DNA from 2 places in the Variovorax sp. 3319 genome. Region 2 is predicted to be linked to the other one. Evidence: predicted binding sites of a transcription regulator. Region 2 holds the regulator's gene; the other holds the start of a gene.
The links. Region 2 encodes NrdR, which represses ribonucleotide reductase genes. Its sites were predicted from a motif close to CACNANATNTNGTG; they were not measured.
Positions count from the first base shown of each region.

Region 1: the regulator NrdR is predicted to act here: its motif matches at 4,278-4,291, upstream of J2X67_RS14640 (ribonucleoside-diphosphate reductase subunit alpha).

Region 1 is NZ_JAVDUZ010000006.1:273,477-284,515, forward strand. Features, by position in the region: gene J2X67_RS14635 (ribonucleotide-diphosphate reductase subunit beta) at 1-1,069, opposite strand, end outside; gene J2X67_RS14640 (ribonucleoside-diphosphate reductase subunit alpha) at 1,248-4,163, opposite strand; gene ampD (1,6-anhydro-N-acetylmuramyl-L-alanine amidase AmpD) at 4,513-5,130, opposite strand; gene J2X67_RS14650 (sigma-54-dependent transcriptional regulator) at 5,117-6,715, opposite strand; gene J2X67_RS14655 (ATP-binding protein) at 6,720-8,420, opposite strand; gene J2X67_RS14660 (PP0621 family protein) at 8,436-8,693, opposite strand; gene J2X67_RS14665 (cytochrome c biogenesis protein CcsA) at 8,690-9,499, opposite strand; gene ffh (signal recognition particle protein) at 9,658-11,039, shown strand, end outside.
Region 2 is NZ_JAVDUZ010000003.1:448,365-459,403, reverse strand. Features, by position in the region: gene J2X67_RS09255 (DUF349 domain-containing protein) at 1-833, opposite strand, end outside; gene J2X67_RS09250 (DUF748 domain-containing protein) at 964-4,773, opposite strand; gene J2X67_RS09245 (lytic transglycosylase domain-containing protein) at 5,368-6,225, shown strand; ZMP/ZTP riboswitch at 6,267-6,393, shown strand; gene glyA (serine hydroxymethyltransferase) at 6,435-7,679, shown strand; gene nrdR (transcriptional regulator NrdR) at 7,701-8,144, shown strand; gene J2X67_RS09230 (GspH/FimT family pseudopilin) at 8,163-8,699, opposite strand; gene J2X67_RS09225 (type IV pilin protein) at 8,726-9,160, opposite strand; gene J2X67_RS09220 (PilC/PilY family type IV pilus protein) at 9,157-11,039, opposite strand, start outside.

The DNA of each region.
Region 1 (11,039 bases), on a different contig from region 2:
GGTTTTCTTCGTTCGGGAAGAGCGTTTCGAGGCCGATCTGCTGTGCACGCCGGTTGGCAATGTAGCGCAGGTAGCCCTTGAACATGGAGGCGTTCATGCCGAGCACACCGCGCGGCATGGTGTCTTCGGCGTATTTGTATTCGAGCTCGACGGCCTTCATGAAGAGGGCCTTGATCTCGGCCTTGAACTCGTTGGTCCAGAGGCCGGGGTTCTCGAGCTTGAGCTGGTTGATGAGGTCGATGCCGAAATTGCAGTGCATCGACTCGTCGCGCAGGATGTACTGGTACTGCTCGGCGGCGCCGGTCATCTTGTTCTGGCGGCCCAGTGCAAGGATTTGCGTGAAGCCGACGTAGAAGAAGAGGCCTTCCATCAGGCAGGCGAACACGATGAGCGACTTGAGCAGCGTCTGGTCGGTTTCGTGCGTGCCGGTCTTGAAGTGCGGGTCGCTGATGGCATCGATGAACGGGATCAGGAACTGGTCCTTCTCGCGGATCGAGGGCACTTCGTTGTAGGCGTTGAAGATCTCGCTCTCGTCCAGGCCGAGCGACTCGACGATGTACTGGTACGCGTGCGTGTGAATCGCTTCCTCGAAAGCCTGGCGCAGCAGGAACTGGCGGCATTCGGGCGCCGTGATGTGGCGATAGGTGCCCAGCACGATGTTGTTGGCGGCCAGCGAGTCAGCGGTCACGAAGAAGCCGAGATTGCGCTTGACGATGCGGCGCTCGTCTTCGGTCAGGCCGTTCGGGTCTTTCCACAACGCGATGTCGCGCGTCATGTTCACTTCTTGCGGCATCCAGTGGTTGGCGCAAGTGGCGAGGTATTTTTCCCAGGCCCACTTGTACTTGAACGGCACCAGCTGGTTGACGTCGGTCTGGCCGTTGATGATGCGCTTGTCGGAAGCCTTGACGCGCTGCGCTGCGATGGGGGCAGTGGGCTGTGCAATCGACGAAGTCGGAGCATCCACCGGTCGGCCTGCGGGCAAGCCGCTGGTCGATGCGTGGTGTTGCTGCAATCCTTGTTGCATATCCTTTGGTAAGGAGGGCTTGACTTCTTCGTCCCAGGTCAACATAGAAAAATCCAATGCTCAATTATCGGAGCAACGATGTGAGTTGCAAAGTGCTCGTTCACGTCGCGCTCCATTTATGTGGTTGTTATGTTGCTCTCATGCATCGCGCGATGTCAGTCAATGCCGTGATCGACTGAGGGTTCGCGCGTTGTGCATGGACCTCGCTCGCTTCACCGACGCGTCATTGGCATGCTTCGCAGGTCGGATCGTCCACACCGCAGAACGCGATGTCGGTTGCAGGGATCGCGTTCATCTGCGCCTTTGCTGCAGCAGCTGCGGCATCGAGTGCGCTCATGCCCGAAGGTGCATCGCTGCCCGACGACACCGCATTGAGACGGCCCGATTGCACGGTGGATTTTTCGGCGTGCGTGGCGCTCTGCGTGCGCAGGTAGTAGGTGGTCTTCAGGCCGCGCAGCCATGCGAGCTTGTAGGTGTCGTCGAGCTTCTTGCCCGATGCGCCGGCCATGTAGATATTGAGCGACTGTGCCTGGTCGATCCACTTCTGGCGGCGCGAGGCAGCCTCGACCAGCCAGGTGGTTTCCACTTCGAACGCGGTGGCGTAGAGCGCCTTCACGTCTTGCGGCACGCGGTCGATCGGACGCAGCGAACCGTCGAAGTGCTTCAGGTCCATCACCATCACGTCGTCCCACAGGCCCAGGCGCTTCAGGTCGCGCACCAGGTAGTGGTTGATCACGGTGAACTCGCCCGACAGGTTCGACTTGACCGACAGGTTGCCGAAGCAAGGCTCGATGGAGGCGTCGACGCCGATGATGTTCGAGATGGTTGCGGTCGGGGCGATGGCCACGCAGTTGGAGTTGCGCATGCCGTCGGCCTTGATCTTCTGGCGCAGCGCGTCCCAGTCGAGGGTGGCCGAGCGGTCGACCTCGACGTAGCCGCCGCGTGCCTTTTCAAGCAGGTCGAGCGTGTCGATCGGCAGGATGCCCTTGTCCCACAGCGAGCCCTTGTAGCTCGAGTACTTGCCGCGTTCCTTGGCCAGTTCGGTCGAAGCCCAGTAGGCGTGGTAGCAGATGGCTTCCATCGACTCGTCGGCAAACTGGACGGCCTCTTGCGAGGCGTAGGGAATGCGCAGTTCGTACAGCGCGTCCTGGAAGCCCATCAGGCCCAGTCCGACCGGACGGTGACGCAGGTTGGAGTCGCGCGCCTTCTTCACGGCGTAGTAGTTGATGTCGATCACGTTGTCGAGCATGCGCATCGCGGTCGAGATTGTCTTCTTGAGCTTTTCCTGGTCGACCTTGCCGTCCTTCAGGTGCTGCAGCAGGTTCACGGAACCCAGGTTGCAGACGGCGGTTTCGGTGTCGCTGGTGTTCAGCGTGATTTCGGTGCACAGGTTCGACGAGTGAACCACGCCGGCGTGCTGCTGCGGCGAGCGCACGTTGCAGGCGTCCTTGAACGTGATCCAGGGATGGCCGGTTTCGAACAGCATCGTGAGCATCTTGCGCCACAGGTCCGACGCCTGGATGGTGCGGGCGGGCTTGATCTCGCCGCGGGCTGCCTTTTCTTCGTAGGCGACGTAGGCCTTTTCGAAGTCGGCGCCGAACAGGTCGTGCAGGTCGGGCACGTTCGACGGCGAGAACAGCGTCCAGGTACCCTTTTCCATCACGCGGCGCATGAAGAGGTCGGGAATCCAGTTGGCCGTGTTCATGTCGTGCGTGCGGCGGCGGTCGTCGCCGGTGTTCTTGCGCAGTTCCAGGAACTCCTCGATGTCGAGGTGCCAGGTTTCAAGGTACGTGCAGACGGCGCCCTTGCGCTTCCCGCCCTGGTTCACCGCCACGGCGGTGTCGTTCACCACCTTGAGGAACGGCACCACGCCCTGCGATTCGCCGTTGGTGCCCTTGATGTGGCTGCCCAGTGCGCGCACGCGGGTCCAGTCGTTGCCCAGGCCGCCAGCAAACTTGGAGAGCAGCGCGTTTTCCTTGATCGACTCGTAGATGCCGTCCAGGTCGTCGGGCACGGTGGTCAGGTAGCAGCTGGACAGCTGCGAGCGCAGCGTGCCGGCGTTGAAGAGGGTGGGCGTGCTCGACATGAAGTCGAACGACGACAGCACTTCGTAGAACTCGATGGCGCGGGCTTCGCGGTCGATTTCGTTCAGCGACAGGCCCATGGCCACGCGCATGAAGAAAGCCTGCGGCAGCTCGATGCGCGACTTGCGCACGTGCAGGAAGTAGCGGTCGTAGAGCGTTTGCAGGCCGAGGTAGTCGAACTGGTTGTCGCGCTCGGCCTTGAGCGCCGCGCCCAGGCGGGGCAGGTCGTACTGCAGCAGCTTTTCGTCGAGGAGTTCGTTCTCGACACCCTTCTTGATGAACTGCGGAAAGTAGTCGGCGTAGGTTTGCGCGCGCTCGGCGGGCATGACTTCGCGGCCGATGATTTCCTTGAAGATCGTGTGCAGCAGGAGGCGGGCGGTGGCGAAGGTGTAGTCGGGGTCCTTCTCGATGAGCGTGCGGGCGGCCAGGATGGAGGCCTTGTACACCTCGTCGAGGGGCACGCCGTCGTACAGGTTGCGCATCGTCTCGGCGACGATCGGTGCGGCGCTGATGCTGTCGCCCAGGCCTTCGCAAGCAGATTCGATCAGGCCCTTGAGTTCGTTCAGGTCGAGCGCCACGCGCTCGCCGCCGTCCAGCACGTGCAGCAGCGGCGCGGCCGGCGCTTCTTGCGTGCCTTGCTTGGAGCGCTCTTGCGTCCGGCGTTCGCGGTACAGCACATAGGCGCGCGCAATTTCGTGGTGGCCGCCGCGCATCAGGCCGAGCTCGACCTGGTCTTGCACGTCTTCGATGTGGAAGGTGCCGCCGCCCGGACGCGAGCGGACCATGGCGCGGATCACGCCTTGCGTGAGGGCGTCGACCGTTTCACGCACGCTCGCCGATGCTGCGCCCTGGGTGCCATGCACCGCCAGGAAAGCTTTCATCATCGCGATGGCGATCTTGTTGGGTTCGAAGGGAACCACGGCGCCGTTGCGGCGGATGATCTGGTAGTGCGCGAGGTTCTGACCGGTGGGCGAGCCAGCAGTGTCTCGTTGCTGCTGCTGTGGCGTCGAGGGAACGGTACGCGGGGTCGATGGGGTGTTCAGGGCTGTTTGCATTCGCTTCCTCTCGGTATGGCAATTCTTGTTGGGTGGCAACGCTTGGCTGGCGTCGCGCCGGTACTTCATGACCGGACGGAGGACACTATATCTAGGGTGTGAAGCGTCTACAACCACTAGATGTAGTGTTTTTTGAGAGATTCAACACAGTGGCGTATTTGTTTGGGCGCCGCACTCGGCCAGCGATGCCCCATGAATACTGGCCTATGGTCGCGCAACCCGCGCGGGCTGTGGCTTGCAAGCGGATTTGGGCTTGCAAGGCGCATGGTTGCTGGAGGCACGCTCCAGATTTTAGAGATTGCTGCGGCGCAAGAACGCCGCATCGCATGCCGCCGACCGATTAAAAAAATTAGCGCTGCAGCACCTGATCGGGGAACATTCGCGGACTCCAGCCGAGTTGGCCGCGCAGCAATTGCCAATCGAAGCCCGCACCTGGATCCTGTTTGCGGCCCGGCGCAATGTGCTCGTGGCCCGCGATGTGCGCGATGGCGTAGTGCTGCGCAATCGCCGCGCAAAGGCTGGCCAGCGTTTCGTATTGCGCCTCGTCGAAGGTCAGGCCTTCCAAGCCTTCGAGTTCAATTCCGATCGAGTCGTCGTTGCAGTTTTCGCGGCCCCGCCAGCATGACCTGCCGGCATGCCAGGCGCGGTCGTCGCAACTCACGAACTGCCAGAGTTCGCCGTTGCGCCGCACATAGAAATGCGAGGAAACCTCGAGCCCGCGAATGGATTGGAAGTAGGGGTGCGCGTTCCAGTCGAGCTGATTGGTGAAGAGTTGCTGCACTGCATGGCCGCCATATTCGCCGGGCGGCAAACTGATGGAGTGCAGCACGATCAGATCGGTCTGGGCACCCGCGGGCCGCGATCCGAAATTCGGCGAGGGCAAGGCCTTTGCAAAGCGATACCAGCCGGCGCGCCAGAGGCCCTCGTCGCCGCTTGCGTTCGTCAGCGTTGCTTCAGTCGTCGGCATTGCTCGCGGTGCCTTCGTCGCCATTGGGCGTGGTGATGCCCAGCCGTGCGATGCGATAGCGAATCTGGCGCAGGCTCATGCCGAGCCGCGCGGCGGCCGCGGTGCGGTTGAAGCCGCTTTCATGCAGCGCGCGCACAAGGATTTCGCGCTCCTGCTGGTCGAGGTAGGCCTGCAGGTCGGACGGCAAGGGCGGCGGCGCGGTCTTGGGCTCCACCAACGTCGTGGGGGGCGGAGCCGCGACCGCGAGCGGATCGCCACCATCGTCGGATGGCGTTGAGGACGGCGACGACACAGGTGCAGCAGCAGAAGAAGCCGACGGCACCGAAGCCGCAAGGCCCGGAACGGCCGGCTGTCCGCCTCCCATCAGGTCCAGGTGCAATTCGTCGCCGTCGTTGAGCGCCACTGCGCGGTGCAGCAGGTTCTCGAGTTCGCGCACGTTGCCGTGAAGCGGATGCTGCGCAAGACGTTGCAGCAGCTCGGCGGAAAGATGCGGCACCGGCAGTCCGCCGTCATGGGCGATGCGCGCAAGCAACGCGGCGCAAAGCGCCGGCAGGTCTTCGCGCCGGTCGCGTAGCGCGGGCACTGCAATTTCGATCACGTTGAGCCGGTAAAAAAGATCCTGGCGGAAGCGGCCGGCGTTGACTTCTGCGTGCAGGTCCTTGTGGGTGGCGCTCACGATGCGCACGTCCACAGCGTCTTCCTGCGTAGAGCCGATGGAGCGCACGCTGCGCTCCTGGATTGCGCGCAGCAGCTTGGACTGCATTGCCAGCGGGAGGTCGCCGATCTCGTCGAGAAACAGTGTGCCGCCGCGCGCGGCCTGGAAGTAGCCGTCACGGTCTTGCGACGAGCCGGTGTACGAGCCCTTGCGCGCACCGAAGAATTCGGCCTCGAGAAGGTTCTCCGGAATTGCGCCGCAGTTGACCGCGACGAAGGGGCCGTCGCTGCGCTGGCTGCAGGCGTGCACGGCGCGTGCCACCAACTCTTTGCCGGTGCCCGATTCGCCGCGCACCAGCACGGGCGCCATGCCCCGCGCAACCTTGGCGATGCGCGACTTGACCAGGCGCATCGGCTCCGAGTTGCCCACCAGCCGTTCAAGCGCCGCCGTGCCGCCGCCTGGAACGGCAAGCGTGTCGCCGGCACGTTCGCCCTGCGCCACCGGTGCCGCTTTCGTGGCCTTGGCTGGCACGGCCTGCTGTGCTTGCACGGCCGATGCGACCACGGCACGAAACTGCTTCAGGTCGACAGGCTTGGTCAGGTAGTCGAAGGCGCCGGCCTTCAGCGCCTCGACCGCGTTCTCGGCGGAACCGTAGGCCGTCATCACCACGCAGCGTTCGGTGCGCTGGTCTTTCTGTATGCGGTGGATGATTTCCATGCCTTGGCCGTCAGGCAGCCGCATGTCTGTAATCACCGCATCGAATTGGCCGGCTTCCAGGTGCTCCCAGGCTTCCGAAACGCTGCCTGCGGCTTCCACGCGGTAGCCTTCGCGCAGCAGCGTGAGTTCGTAGAGCGTGCGCAGGTCGGGTTCGTCGTCGATGACGAGGATGTTGGCCGGGCGCTGCAGGGAAGGAGGGGTGGGAGTGCTCACGGCGCTATTGTGTCAGCCGGTTTTCGCTGGGGGCGAAGCTCACGAAGAATTCGTTGCCCTCGGGGCCGCCCGCCACAAGCGCCCGGCGCTCGTAGCCGATGGTGGCGCCATGCCGCCTGCACAGTTCGCGGCACAAGAACAGGCCGAGCCCGCTCGATCGGCTTTCGGACGAGAAGAACGGCTCGAACAAATGGCGCTGCACCGCCGGTTCCAGGGGTGCGCCGTCGCTCCACACTTGCAGGCTCGGGCGGGCTGAGCTGCCGCGCTGCATGGTGGTGACGACCTGGATGGAGCCCTCGCGCTTGCCGGCATAGCGCGCCGCGTTGTCCAGCAGGTTCACGAGCAGGCGGCGCAGGTGCTCGACGTCGAAGCGCACTTCGCTCTCGGCGGCATCGAGCGTGATCAGGACGCCCTGGCGCTGCGTCTGGCGCACCCACTCTTCGGCGAGCGCGCGCACCGCGGGGTCGAGCGCGACCTGTTCGCCGAGCGAAAGCACGCGTTGCTGGCGTGCCCGCGAAACGTCGAGCACGTCGTCCACGATGCGCGCGAGCCGCTGTGCGTTGTGCTGCACCATGCTGGTCAGCTTGCGGTGCGCCGGGTCGGTCAGGTCTTCGTTGAGCAGTGCGCTGGCCTGCGTGATGGCGGCCAGCGGATTGCGGATTTCGTGCGCCACCGCGGCCGACATGCGGCCCATTGCCGCCAGCTTTTCGGTGCGGATGCGGGCCTCTATTTCGCGCAGGTCTTGCAGGAACATCACGCACAGGCTGTCCACGCGCTGGTCGCTGGTGGGCGTGAGCCGCGTGCGCACCCGCACTTCGCGCGCCGCCCCCCGCGCTTGCGCCACCGGGATTTCTTCGGACTGCGGTGCGCGGCGCGCGAAGGTCTGGCGCGCCAGCGCAGCAAGCGCGTGCCATGCGGGCTGCGTGTGCAATGCGAACGGAAGAGGGAGCTTTGCCAGGCCTTGGCCCAGGATGGCATCGGCTGCCGGATTGGCCGCATACACCATGCCTTCCGCGTCGATCACCAGCACGCCCTCGCTCAGCGTTTCGATCACCAGGTCGTTCACCTGCGCCTGCATCTGCGCGCTGCTGCGGTTGCGCAGCGCCGTTTCTTCTTCGCGTGCCAGCCGGCGCGCGAGCTCGTGCGCCAGCAGCGCCACCACGAAAAGGCCGGTGCCGGTGAGCGCCGCCTGCACGAATCGCGTGGAGGAATCGCCGGGCTGCTGAAGCCAATGCCAGCCTGCGTCCGCCAGCAGCAGCAGCGTGACGGTGGCCGTGGTGCCGAGGCCCACTGTCACCGTTCCGAGCACCGCGCTCATGAGCACCGGCAGTGCGAACAGCGGCGTGTAGTTGATATTGCCGCCCTGCAGCACCTGGAGCGCAGTGAAGGTGCCCAGGTCGACGCCGATGGTGACGAACCACAGCGCCGCAAAGCCGCGGATGGGCGGCGTGAAATGCGCGTAGCGCGCACCCAGCCAGCTGGCGGCCAGGTAACCCGCCGAAAGCGCAATGGCCAGCGGCTGCATCGTCTGGCCGAGTGCCAGGGCCACGCCCTGCAGCAGCACAAGTACCAGTGCCACGAAGCAGCGCGCCGCCATGAAGCCGCGCCATAGCCGCAGCAGCGCAGCGCTTTCGCTTCGGCCCGGTTCGAGCACGTCCCAGTCGGTGGTGATGGCCTCGGCGCGCGACCAGAGGGACGAGCTCATGGAAGCGAACCCCGTTCAGCCGCGTTCGGCGGCTTCACGGTGCGCGGCACTGCAGTACACCGCGTCGCCCGGGCCGCCGAGCGCATCGCTTGCAGGCAGGTGCAAGCCGCAATGGGCGCAGCGCAGCATTGCCTGGGGCGGCGCCGGTGCGGCGGGCTGGCGCTGGGCGCGGGCTGCTTTTTCGCGTTGGGCGTCGCGCATTTCTTCACGGCGGTTCTTGCGCCAAAGCCAGATTGCCACCCACAGCACCGCGAGAACCAGCAGGTATTTCATGCCGTGCCGCGCGCCAGCACCACTTCGAGCACAAAGCGCGAACCCACATAGGCCAGCAGCAAAAGGGCAGAGCCGGCATACAGCACGCGGCGTGCCGTGCGGCCGCGCCAGCCGAAGCGAATGCGCCCCACCAGGAGCACGGCAAAACTCATCCACGCCAGCACCGAGAACACGGTCTTGTGATCCCACTTCCAGGCGCGGACGGTGGCGCCGTACAGGGTTTCGCTGAACAGCAGTCCCGCGAGCAATGTGGCGGAAAGCAGCACGAAGCCCGCTGTGACAAAGCGGAAGGTAAGCCGTTCAAGCGTGAGCAGCGGCACGCCCGCTTGCGGTTCGGTGGCGAGGCGAATCTGTTTTTCGGCCCGCGTGATCAACCACGCATGCACCACCGCGGCGCCGAACAATCCATACGAGGCGATGCCCAGCGCAAGGTGGAGCGGCAACCAGGGCGACGCCGAAACATGCAGCGGCGTACCGGGAAACATGACCGCCAGCAGCACGGCGGCCGCGCCCAGCCAGGCCAAGACCCGACGAACCTTCAGCTGCGGGTACATACGGCTTTCGACCGCGTAGACGGTGAGCACCAGCCATGCCGTGACCGAGAGAGCCGGCGCAAAGCCGAACCTGGGCTCGCGGCCAATGAGGCCGTGGGCCAGCACCGCGGCGTGCAGCAGCCAGGCGAGCCCCAAGGCCCACTGGGTGGCTTTTCGGCTCAGGCGGGCACCCGCGGCGGCGGCAAATCCGTAGGCAGCCGCGGTGGCGATGCCCAGCGCCACGGCAAGTGGGGAGGGGATCGCTAAAATCATTGCAGGAGTGTAATAGGCTCGCCCCCCGTCTTCGCGCAGTTCGTGGCGCGTCGCCAACCCCCTCCAGGGGACAACGGGGACCACACCTGCGGCCCGGCACTCAAATCAGTTACGACTTTCCAATGACCCGCCGCGGCGGGCAGCAAGGCATCCCTTTCATGGCCACCGCCCTCTCAGAAAAGTTCTCCCGCCTCGTCAAGACGATGAGCGGCCAGGCGCGCATTACCGAAAGCAACGTGCAGGACATGCTGCGCGAGGTGCGAATGGCGCTGCTCGAGGCCGACGTGGCGCTGCCGGTGGTGCGCGACTTCGTTGCCCGCGTGAAGGAAAAGTCGCTCGGCCAGGAAGTGCTGGGTTCGCTCAAGCCGGGCCAGGCGCTGGTGGGCATCGTCAATCGCGAACTCGCCGCCACCATGGGCGAGGGCGTGTCCGACATCAATCTTGCGGCCCAGCCGCCCGCGGTGATCCTGATGGCCGGCCTGCAGGGCGCGGGCAAGACCACCACCACCGCCAAGCTGGCCAAGCACCTGATCGAAAAGCGCAAGAAGAAGGTGCTCACTGTGTCGGGCGACGTATATCGCCCGGCCGCCATCGAGCAGCTCAAGATGGTGACCAGGCAGGCAGGGGCCGAATGGTTTCCGAGCACACCGGACCAGAAGCCGCTCGACATTGCACGCGCCGCACTCGACCATGCCAAGCGCCATTTCTTCGATGTGCTGCTGGTCGACACCGCCGGCCGCCTGGCCATCGACGAAGTGCTCATGACAGAGATCAAGCAGCTGCATGGCGCGCTCGATCCCGTCGAGACGCTGTTCGTGGTCGATGCCATGCAGGGCCAGGACGCGATCAACACGGCCAAGGCGTTCAAGGACGCGTTGCCGCTCACCGGCATCATCCTGACCAAGACCGACGGCGATTCGCGCGGCGGTGCGGCGTTGTCGGTGCGGCAGGTCACAGGCGTGCCCATCAAGTTTGCAGGCACCAGCGAGAAGATCGACGGCCTGGAGGTGTTCGACGCCGAGCGCCATGCCGGGCGCATCCTGGGCATGGGCGACATCGTTGCGCTGGTCGAGCAGGTCACGGCCGGCGTCGACGTGGCGGCGGCGCAGAAGCTCGCGGCCAAGGTCAAGAGCGGCGCGGGCTTCGACCTGAACGACTTCCTCGGCCAATTGCAGCAGATGAAGCAGATGGGCGGCCTCTCCAGTCTCATGGACAAGCTGCCGCAGCAGATGGCCGCAAAGGCGACCGAAGCCGACATGACCCGTGCCGAGCGCGACATCCGCCGCAAGGAAGGGATCATCCAGAGCATGACGCCGCTGGAACGCCGCAAGCCCGAACTGCTCAAGGCCACGCGCAAGCGCCGCATTGCGGCCGGCGCCGGCGTGCAGGTTCAGGAAGTGAACCGCCTGCTCAACGAGTTCGAGCAGATGCAGGGCATGATGAAGAAGATGAAGGGCGGCGGCCTCATGAAGATGATGAAGCGCATGGGTGGCATGAAGGGCATGGGCGGGATGGGTGGCCCGGGCGGGCCCAAGCTGCC
Region 2 (11,039 bases):
GGCGCCACCACTTCGCCGCGCGCAGCGCGGAGCTCGTCAGCCCACACGGGCACCGGCGGCAAGGGTGCCGCAGGGTCGGCAGCAGCCGCTTGCGCCTGGGCCAGCGCCGCATGGAACGCATCGGACACGACCAGCAATTGGGCCTTCGACGATTCGAGCTGCGGGGCAAACCTGGCGTCCAGGCTGGTCCAGTTGGCATCGGCCGTGATGTCGGCAGCTTGCTGCTGCCAGTGGGTCACGTCGGCGCGCAACGATTCTTCGGCGGCCTGTGCGTCCTGCCAGCCTTTGGTCGAGAGCACCTCGAAACGCTGCGCGAGCAGCACGGCGGCCTCGCGGTGCACCTGGGCACGGTGCTGCAGGTCTTCGATGCCCTTCACGCGCTCGGCGAGTTGCACCTTGAAACCGGCCAGCGGCTCGCGCGAGAGCGGCGCGCCGGCCTTGGCGGCGTCGCGCTGCCAGGCGAGCGCGTCGGCAATGTTGAGCTTGGACTGGCCCAGCAGCGCCTCGGCCTTTTGCGCCCATTCGGCCGCAATGGCTTCCTGGCCCTTGGCGCGCTTGAGCTCGTCGAGCTTTTCGCGCAAGAGGCGCGCCGCGCCCTTGTCGCGGCCGCTCAGCTCCTTGAAGACTTCCTGCATCTGCTCGGGCGCGGGGTTGCCCGCGAGCCAGTCGCGGATGCGCGCAGCGCGCTCGCCCGAAGTTGGCGCAGTGAAGGCGCCGCCGGTGAGCGTGTCGAGGGCCTGGAGGTCGTGTGGCTTGGAAGAAGTAGAGGTCACTTGCGCGAAATCGTTGTCTGAAGAGAGAAAGCGAAGGCGCCGGCAAAGGCCGGCGCACATCGACATTTTCACCCAGTTGTGGCCGGCGGTTGAAACCCATGCCGGAACAGCAGCCAAATGGCGGCCAGAAGCACAGCCCAGCCGCCCCTATATATAGCGTGCCGGCGCGAAAAACCAAGCCCTTTTCCTGCTACCTCATGGCCAGGTTGAGTTCGGCGCCTGGCTTCCAGTCGGCATCGGTCGGCTTGGTCTTCACGGCGCCAAGGAACAGGCGCTCGCTCGGGAGTTTTTGTGCAAGGAGGTAGTCGCGCACCACGGCGCCGCGCTCCACGGCCAGTTGCCGCATCGACTCTTCATCGACCGGGATGCTCGTGATCAGCAGGTTTTCCATTTCCTTGACCGGCAGGTCCTTGGCAAGCCCGACCATGTTGCGCGGCTTGGTGATGTCGGCGCGCTTGTAGACGGCAGTCAGCAGTTCGGGATATTCGGCATCCGTGACCGGCGGAACATCGGTTGCCGTCTGGCCCCCGCGAACCGCCGCGCGCCGCTTTTCGGCCTGGGCCAGCTGCCGCAGGCGCTGGCGCTGATAGGCCTCGCGCTCACGCTCGAGGCTGGAGGTGCCCACCACGGTCATCTGCAAGGTCGGGCGCTCCACCAAGGCCTTGACCACCTTGTCCAGGCTTTCCTTGGCGCTGGCGCTGAGCACCGAACTACCGGGTTCGAAGGTAATGGTGCTCGACTCGCCGCTGCCCCCGCCGAGTCCGCCTGTGAGCAGGCTGAACGGCGACGTTGCCGCCTTGACGATGAGGTTGACGATGGCCTTGAAGATCAGCGGGCCGATGCTGAACTGCGGATCGTTGAGCGAACCGCGCAGCGGCAGGTCGACGTCGATCACACCGTTGCGGTCAGCCAAAAGCGCCACCGCCAGCCGAACTGGCAAGCTGTTGGGCGCGCCCTGCACTTCGTCGCCGAACTGCAGTTGGTTGAGCACCAGCTTGTTGGTGGCCGTGAGCTGGCCATCGGCTGCAACCTTGTAGTTGACGTCCATGCTCATCTTGCCGCGCTCGATGCCGTGGCCCGAATAGCGCACCGAGTACGGCGACAGCGGCGCCAGGTCGAGATCGCGCATCTTGGCCGTGATGTCGAGCTCGATCGGCTTGGCCAGCGGATTGAGCTTGCCGGTAATTTCAAGCGCGGCCGTCTGCTGCGCCTTGCCGCGCAGTTCAAGGTCGGCCAGCGCGGGGCGGCCGCTCTCGCCCTTGGGTGGGCTCGACGAGAAGGAACTGAGCTTGCCGGTCAGTTCGCTCAGGTCGGCCGAATAGTTGGGCTTGACGAACAGGTCGGTGAAGTCGATCCGGCCGTTGACCAGGCTCATCGGGCCGAAGTTGATGACCGGCTTGGGGCCGGTGTCGGCCTCGGCTTGCGCCGCTGCAACAGGCGCCGACGCCGGCCGGGCGGGCTCTGGGCTGCCTCCGACGATGGCTTCTGCCGACGGCGGCGCGCCGCCCGATTGCGGCAGGGGTGCTGTGGTGGTGCTGGTCCCGCCAAGGCTTCGGCGGGTCTTTGCTTCTGCACTTGTCGCAGCCGCGGCATTGGCTTCGGCCTCGCCCTTCTTGGTCAGGCTCAGCAGATTCAGCCGTCCGGTCGGGTCGACGATCACGCGGGCAAAAAAATCGGTCAGCGTGGTTTCGCGCACGTCCACCGCCGGTGGCGCATTGGGCGCCATGTTTACCTGCAGGCCGCGCAGGCTCAGGGTCTTCCAGCTCAGCAACTGGTTGGTATTTCGGTCGAAGCCGGGTGACTGGGTGAGCGACACGCTATTGGCGCGGAAGTCATCGAGTGCGGTGTCCCCGGCCAGCTTCAAGGTCATGCCCGCCGGCCCGCTGGCATATCTCACGGTACCGCGATAGCTCGCGAAGGCGCGTCGGATGTCTACGTTGAGGGCATCGGCGTAGTAGGCCTTGAAGGCATGGGCGGGAAAAGACGCCACTTCGAGCCGGCCCTCGGCCGAAAGCGGCTTGAGCACCACCTGGCCCTTGTAGTCGAAGCGGCCCGGCTCGGCCCGTCGCGAGCCGATGCGGCCTGAAATCTGCAGGGGCGACACCGTGTTGGTTTCGGGCGCGACCTTTTGCGCGTTCAGGTTGAGCGCCGTGATCTCGACCGCCACCGGCGTTGCACTGGCCTTGTCCGCATACGAGAGCGTGCCGTTGCCCACCGCCAGCGTGCCGATGGTCAATGCCCAAGGCTTGGTATTGGCGCCGGGCGGTGCCGCTGCGGGTCCGCTGCCTGCGGGCTTGGGCGCGGCCACCTTGGCCTCTGCCGCCGCGCCGCCGGCGGGCGCCTTCAGCCAGCGTTCGAACATCCAGCGCTTTTCGCTGTCGCGTTCTATATGAACCTTCGGGTTGGTGGCAGTGAACGAAGCCACATTCAGCGTGTGCTTGGTCATGTCGACCTCGGCATCGACCAGTTCGAAGCGGCCGACGCTCGCCAACGCGGTCTTTGCCTGGGTGAGCGCCAGGCCGTCAGCGGCAAGGCGCCGGGCCTTGAACTTGAGATCGGGCTGGGCCCAGGCAATGTCGATCTGGCCGCTGAGCTTGCCGTCGAGCGTGGGCTCCAGGCTTTGCGCCAGATAAGGCGCCGCCAGCGACAGCGGCAATGCGTCGACTTCGGTCTGCACATCGGCCACCTTGTCGGTGGCGCTGCCCTGGAACTTGAGCGTTGCACCGGCAACTGCGGTGCTGCCGTTGAACTGGGCCGGCTTTTCCATGGGCCAGGTAACGCCTGTCACATCGAGGCCGAGCGCGCTCAGGTCGACAGCAGCTGCGGGCTTGACGGTTTCGTCGCGCCAGCCGATGCGCCCGCCGGTGAGCGCAAGCTTGTCGACCTGCACCTTGAGCTTTGGCTTTTCGGGTGCCTTGCCGGCCGGGGCACTTGCCGCGGCAGCAGGAGCAGTTGCTACTTTTTCGGCAGCCCCTGTGGTGGGATCGGTGGCCAGCAGGTTGAGCTGCCCCTTTGCGTCGCGGGCGACCGCGAGCTGGGGGGCGGAAAGAGCAACTTCGCGCAAATGAAAAACCGACTCCAGCGGCCGCACGTCCGCCAGCGCCACTTTGAGCGATTCGAAACCAAGCAGGTCACGGCCGAGCGCGTCGCCCAGCTTTGCGCCATGTGCTTCGATGGTGCCGGTGATCTTCAGGCCGGGCGTCGCGCCCTGTGCAAAGTCGATCTTCAGGTCTGCGTCCAGGCTGCCCGCCTGAAGCTTCACGGGCAAGCCGCCGGGTATGTAGCCGAGGTAGGGCACCAGGTCGAGCCCCTTGAACTGCACATGGGCGTCGGTTTTGCGGCTCTCGGCGAACGGCGTGGTGAACGCGGCCGAATCGAACTTGCTGCCATTGAGGGTGAAGGCGAGCTTGGGCTCGGTATTGATGTCGCGCTTGGAAGCCAGATTGCTCAGGAACGGCACATTGAGCACGAAGTCGCGCAGCTGGTGCTTGCGCTTGACGGTCTGGTCGTCGAAGTCGACCGCGCCGTCCTTGATCGATATGTTGTAGATCGCAAAACGAGCCGGCTCGGCCTTGGGGTCAGGCGGCGGCCCGGCCGCCAGCTTGGCGACGATGTCGTCGATGTCGTACTTGCCGTCGGCAAGGTGCGTGAGGAGGATGGCGGGTGACTCGACGGTTACCGCGTCGATCACCGGAGCGAGCCGCAACAGCGACTGCAGTTCGGCGTCGGCATAGATTCGCTTGATTGCCACCTGGGGCCGGCTGCCGTCCGCTGTGGCAATGCTCAGGTCGTTCAGCGCAACCTCGAGGGTCCAGGGCTTGAAGTCGATCTTGCCCACGGTAACCTGCCGCCCGAGTTTTTCGCTCGCGATCTTCTGGATCTGGCTCTTGGCAATGGGAGGAACGGCGAGCCACGCAATCGCCCACAGGGCCAGTAGAACGAGCAAGGCGACGATCCCACGTCGCATCCATTTGTTTTGTTTGAGCGAAGCTACATCCATCGCGGGAGTGTGCCGCAAAGACGAGCAAAGCCAGAAACAAGAAAGCCCGGCAATTCGACGAAAGTCTCATTACCGGGCTTGATGGCGGGCATAAGACCCATGCCATCGTTTCGCGCGACCGGAAGTCAATGGTTCCTGCCGTGCTGGCAGCAAGAGATTGCCGCCGTGGATCCTCCATCGTTCGAGCCCTCGACTTGCACCTCGGGCTACCGGATTTCGGAAAACCGCCTGAGAACTCAGGCGTGTTCAGATTAGGCGCCCCACGCTCGCATTGCAATCCCAACCCCCGAGGGATTTCCCTTGAGATCGAATCAAAAAGTTGGAATTGTTTAAATATGTAATGACATAAGGATATAAATCCTTATACTTGACCGAGTATTTAGCCACGCTAGAATCCGCCTGCCCCTGGCCTGCCCCAGACCCAGCAGGGGCCCCTGAACCCGCTGCCGAATTTCCCCCGGCTTGATCAGGTCGCCGCGCCCTCACCCCTACACCTCCACGCGCGGAGCCTGATTCGTACCAATCCAAGCGCCGCTGCCTTCGTCCATCGCCCCCGTGGCGCTGCGATCAGGTGCCGCATAGAAAGGAAGAGCGATGAACAAGGCGTTTGATGCCACAGCCCGCGGGCTAAGGACCTTTGCGTCCGATGTGGCAGACGGCTTTTTTGAAATCACCCACAACGGGTTTGCACTGGTTGGCCTGGCCATTGTGTTTGCGGCACTCGCCCTCGTCGCGCGGCCCGATCTTCGCCAGACCGGCGAGGAGCAGCTCATGGGCTGGCTCCAGTCGCGCAAGCCCGCGCCTGAAGCCACAGACCTGGAGCCCACCGCGATCGTGCGCACCACCGCCGCAAGCCCTGGCGACCTTCCCAAGCAGCAGGCCGCCGTAGCCTACTGGCTCAGCAAGAAGTACCGCGTTGCGGCCGAGCCGCTGAGCGTGCTGGTTGCGGAGGCGTACCACCTGGGCAAGCGCACCAAGCTCGACCCGACGCTCATTTTGGCCATCATGGCCGTGGAATCGAGCTTCAACCCGTTCGCCCAGAGCCACGTGGGCGCACAGGGCCTGATGCAGGTCATGACCCGCGTCCATGGCGACAAGTATGAAAGCGCCGGCGGCACGCTCACCGCTTTCGACCCGGTGACCAACATGCGCGTCGGCGTGAAGGTGCTGCAGGAATGCATCGCCCGCGCCGGCTCGCTGGAGGGCGGCCTGCGCTACTACGTGGGCGCAGCCAATCTCGACGACGACGGCGGCTATGCCGGCAAGGTCCTTGCCGAGCACGAGCGGCTGCTGCAGGTGGCCAACGGCCGCAATCCGCCAACCATGGCAACGCCATCGGCACCCATCGTCCGGCCCCAGCCAATTCCCACCACTGTGACGCCCAAGCGGGAGCAAACCGCCGAGCCGGCAGCCGACCCGCAAAAAGTCGCACTGCTTTCCGAGGTTTCCTGAGTCCCTTCCCCATGGGCGAAACCATGGGGTGAGCTACACTCCGTTCCGTACGCGACTGGCGATAGGCGCAGCACCTCCAAAGGTGCCACGCGCTGACGTGGAATACCACTGGGAAGCGTGCCGCCTGGCATCCATACAGGCGTTCAGCCGTTCGCCTGGGCAGCCCTTGTTTGGTTGAAGAACAAGGACCTCGTCTTCAAAGGACTGCCATGTACCAACGCAACATCCTGGTCGAACAGACCGATCCCGAAATCTGGGCTGCCATCCAGGCCGAAAACGCGCGCCAGGAGCACCACATCGAGCTCATCGCAAGCGAAAACTACGCTTCGCCGGCCGTCATGGCCGCACAGGGCTCGCAACTTACCAACAAGTACGCCGAAGGCTACCCTGGCAAACGCTACTACGGCGGCTGCGAGCACGTCGACGTGGCCGAGCAACTGGCCATCGACCGCATCAAGCAGATCTTTGGCGCCGACGCGGCCAACGTGCAGCCGCATTGCGGTGCATCGGCCAACGAGGCCGTGATGCTGGCCTTCCTGAAGCCCGGCGACACCATCATGGGCATGAGCCTGGCCGAAGGCGGCCACCTGACCCACGGCATGCCCCTCAACATGAGCGGCAAGTGGTTCAACGTGGTGAGCTACGGCCTGGACGCCAACGAAGCCATCGACTATGACGCGATGGAGCGCAAGGCGCACGAGCACATGCCCAAGCTCATCATCGCCGGCGCGTCCGCCTATTCGCTTCGCATCGATTTCGAACGCTTTGCCAAGGTGGCCAAGGACGTAGGCGCAATCTTCATGGTCGACATTGCCCACTACGCGGGCCTTGTGGCCGCGGGCGTGTACCCCAACCCCGTGCCGCACGCCGACGTGGTGACCTCCACCACCCACAAGAGCCTGCGCGGCCCTCGCGGCGGCATCATCTTGATGAAGTCGCAGCACGAAAAAGCAATCAACAGCGCCATCTTCCCGGGCCTGCAAGGCGGCCCGCTGATGCACGTGATTGCCGCCAAGGCCGTTGCGTTCAAGGAAGCCATGACGCCCGAGTTCAAGGCCTACCAGCAGCAAGTGGTCAAGAATGCACAGATCGTGGCCGACACCCTCACCGAGCGCGGCCTGCGCATCGTGAGCGGGCGCACCGAAAGCCACGTGATGCTGGTCGACCTGCGCTCCAAGGGCATTACCGGCAAGGAAGCAGAAGCCGTGCTGGGTGCCGCGCACATGACGATCAACAAGAACGCGATTCCCAACGACCCTGAAAAGCCGATGGTGACGAGCGGCGTGCGCATTGGCACCCCCGCCATGACCACGCGCGGCTTCAAGGACGAAGAGGCCCGCATCACGGCAAACCTCGTCGCCGACGTGCTCGAGAACCCACGCGACGCTGCCAACATCGACGCGGTGCGCGCCAAGGTTCACGCGCTCACGAGCCGTTTTCCTGTCTACCGCTGATCGTCCGCAAGACCTGGCCGCATGAAATGCCCTTTTTGCGGTCATCTTGAAACGCAGGTCGTCGAGACCCGCGTTTCGGAGGACGCCGACTTCGTGCGCAGGCGCCGCCAGTGCAGCGCCTGCGACAAGCGCTTTACAACCTACGAGCGGCCGGACGTCAACTTTCCGGTTGTCGTGAAGAAGGACGGTAGCCGCGCCGACTTCGACTCGACCAAGGTACGGGCCTCGATGATGCTGGCGCTGCGCAAGCGGCCGGTGAGCATCGAACAGATCGACAACGCCCTGCTGCGCATCGAGCAGAAGCTGCTGGCCAGCGGCCTGCGCGAAATCGATTCGACCAAGGTCGGCGAGCTTGTGATGCGCGAGCTCAAGAAGCTCGACAAAGTGGCTTACGTGCGCTTTGCTTCGGTGTACCGCAGCTTCGAGGACGTCGACGAGTTCAGGCAGTTGTTGCGGGATATTTGAGCAAGCCCCGGTGCCTGCTCATTTGCCGCCGTTGCCGCAAGCGCCGCTCCCGCAATCGCCCCGGACATCCGGGTTGCACACCCTGGCGCGGCCCGATGCCGACACCACGACCGATGCCCTGCGGCCCGACTCGGCTTTCAGCGTGAGGCACCCGGCGCCAAAGCCCGCGCCGCCAACCCGGCGCGAAAAGCCGTTGCTGTCGTAGTCCAGCCCGCGCACGAATCCGTCTCCGAGTTCTGTGTCGACGCTGACGCCGTTCGGAAGCTTTTCGAACTTGCGCAGCGTTTGCATTGTGCCGTCGGGGCCGGCCTGCACGGCCCAGCCGCTTGACCAGTTGCTTCCGTCGAGCGCGCCCACATGGACTTTCTGCGACCGCTGGATTGCCTCGGTTCGAGCAAGGCTCAGCGCAACGACGAAACCATTGGAAGCCGCGGCAAGCCGCTGGTTGAGCAGCAAGCTGCGAAAAGCAGGAATGCCGAGCGAGCCAAGGATTGCCATGATGGCCAACACCGCCATCAACTCGATCATCGTGAAGCCGCCCGGCGCACCAGCCATGCCCTTTGACCATCTCCGGCCGCGGTTCACTGCCAGCACCCGGCCCCCGCCGTGCCGTTGCAGCCCTTGTCGCCCATGCTGTCGATCCAGAGCGCTCCGACCTCGGCATCGGAGTAGCCCGACTTGGGCGTTGCAGTCAGCCTGATGCAGCGGTCGATGGTGCCCTGCCCCTCGCAATTGCCGCTTTCGACGAGGTACTTGCCGGCCGCACCTCCCTCGCCAGACCCGCCTTCGTAGCGCTTGTACTGCCCCGTCATGGTGTACTGCCGCTCTTGCTGCTGCATCTGTTGCAGAAGGGCCGAGCGGGCTTCGGTGCGCCACCCCTTGCGCATGAACCCCAGATAGGACGGATACGACGTTGCAGCCAGGATGGCGAGGATTGCGACCACCATCATCACTTCGATCAGGGTGAAGCCGTGAGTGCGACTTGCCGCGCCACTCGCTGCCTTGGCGGCCTTCATGGCTTCGCTCCCTGAAAGTCCATGATCTGGCGCCAGTTCAGGCGCCCCGCCACTTGCGAAACCTGGCCGCCCTCCACCGGCTGCACGGTAGAAATGCCAGCTGCAGCCGAGCCGCGCGAACCGACGTTGACCACCGAGAGCTTCTTTGTTGCCGATCGGCGCCCGAACGCATCGGGCGGCGCATAGGCACCCTCCCCAAGTTCAGCCAGCAATGGCGAAGACAACGGCCCCCCCGTCGACGGCACACAGGTCCCGCCCTTCGAAAGCCCGGTCATTGCGTTGACCGCGCAGCTGCGGCCGCCGGCGCTGGCGCCGCATGCATCGCCACCAGGGATCAACGTGTTGAAGAACAGATAGCCATCGCCAAGCGCCAGCCGGGTTACCTGCCGCTCGCCCGACTCGAGCGACCCGGGAAGATCGAAATACCAGCCACGGCGACTTGCCACCCCGCCGTTGCTGGCACCGTAAACGAAGGGCTCACCCACGACGGCCGGCAATGCCTCGCCGGCAACAGCGGCGGCGCTGCGCGCCTGAAGCTGCGTGCGGGTTTCGTGCGGGGGAATGGCCGTGCCGGAGTCGTACACGCCATAAAGCGTTTGCACGGCACGGCTGGAGCTGCCAATATCTTCGGCGCTCACGAATTTTCCGGTGCCGAACAGCACGATCGCGCCTCCGTTCGGCCCCGCTCCCACCTCGGGCGCCACGGTGATGGGTTGCCGCCTTGCACTTGCGCCGGGCGACATTGCGACCATGAGCGGCAACCCTTTCAGGGCGAGTGCGTTGTCCTCGGTCCACGGCGCTTGGCCGGTGAAGTCGAACTTCCACAAGTTGCCTTGCGTGTCGCCGGCGTACATCCAGCGCACCCATCCATCCGACGCCGCATAGTCACCGGGCGTGCCAAGGGCATTCACCATGGTTTTGTCCGCGGGAACCGGCAGCACTATCTTGTGATAGTTGACACCGCGCTTCCATGCAACGCCGGCGGCCCTGTCGAGCGACAGCAGGAACAGCGCTCCGCGCCTGTCCGGATTGGCGTTGTTGAAGCCCGAAGGAACCACGGCGAACCAGGCGTAGGCCGCAGCCGCGGTACGTGTTGGCGCGGAAATGCGGAACTTCATGATGCGCGGAGCCTGGAGCACATGGCCCATGTCCTCGTCGTCGAGCCCCGTGAACTCCCACAGCGCCTTGTCAGCTGAAAACGCGGCGGGGTCCGAAACATCGAGCGCGAAAACGCCGGTTGCTCCGGCGCCCATTCCGGAAACCAGCAAGGTCTTCCATGTGCCGTCGGCCATGCGCGCGTTCGCTGCGGCAGGCGACCCGTCTACATACGCCTGATGCACATAGTCGGGCGAGGTGTAGCCCCCGAGCTTTGCGAACAGCGCGCGTGGAACGTAGGCGAAGAGTTCGCTCCCGGTGGCGACTGAGAACGCATGCAGCATGCCGTCGTTCGCGCCGACATAGACGGCGCTTGACCGCGCTTTGTGTGCTTCGGCAAACCGGGCGTAGTCGTCGCCTTGCGCCTGGGAGCTCGGCGGGCCGACGAACAGCGGATTCGAATTGGCGACGTCTCCCATGACCGAGTCGCGCACCCGGAACATACCGCCGGGCGCCGACAATTCCTTGCGCCGGTCGCCACGCAAATACGCCATCCGATCGATGCCCAGCGCATCGGATGCCGCCGGCACCGCATAAGGCGTGGAGTTCAGGTGGCTTCGCAGAACGCTGTCGAGTGCGTCCCAACGAAAGGGCGTGCCCCTGCCGGCCGACGACAGAGTGACGATGTTCCGGCTCGAAGGATCGCGTGGCGCAACTGCCGGCTGAGCCGACGCACTGCCGGTCAACAAGGCCCCTGCGTCCCAGGCGGGCTCGTCGGCTTGGT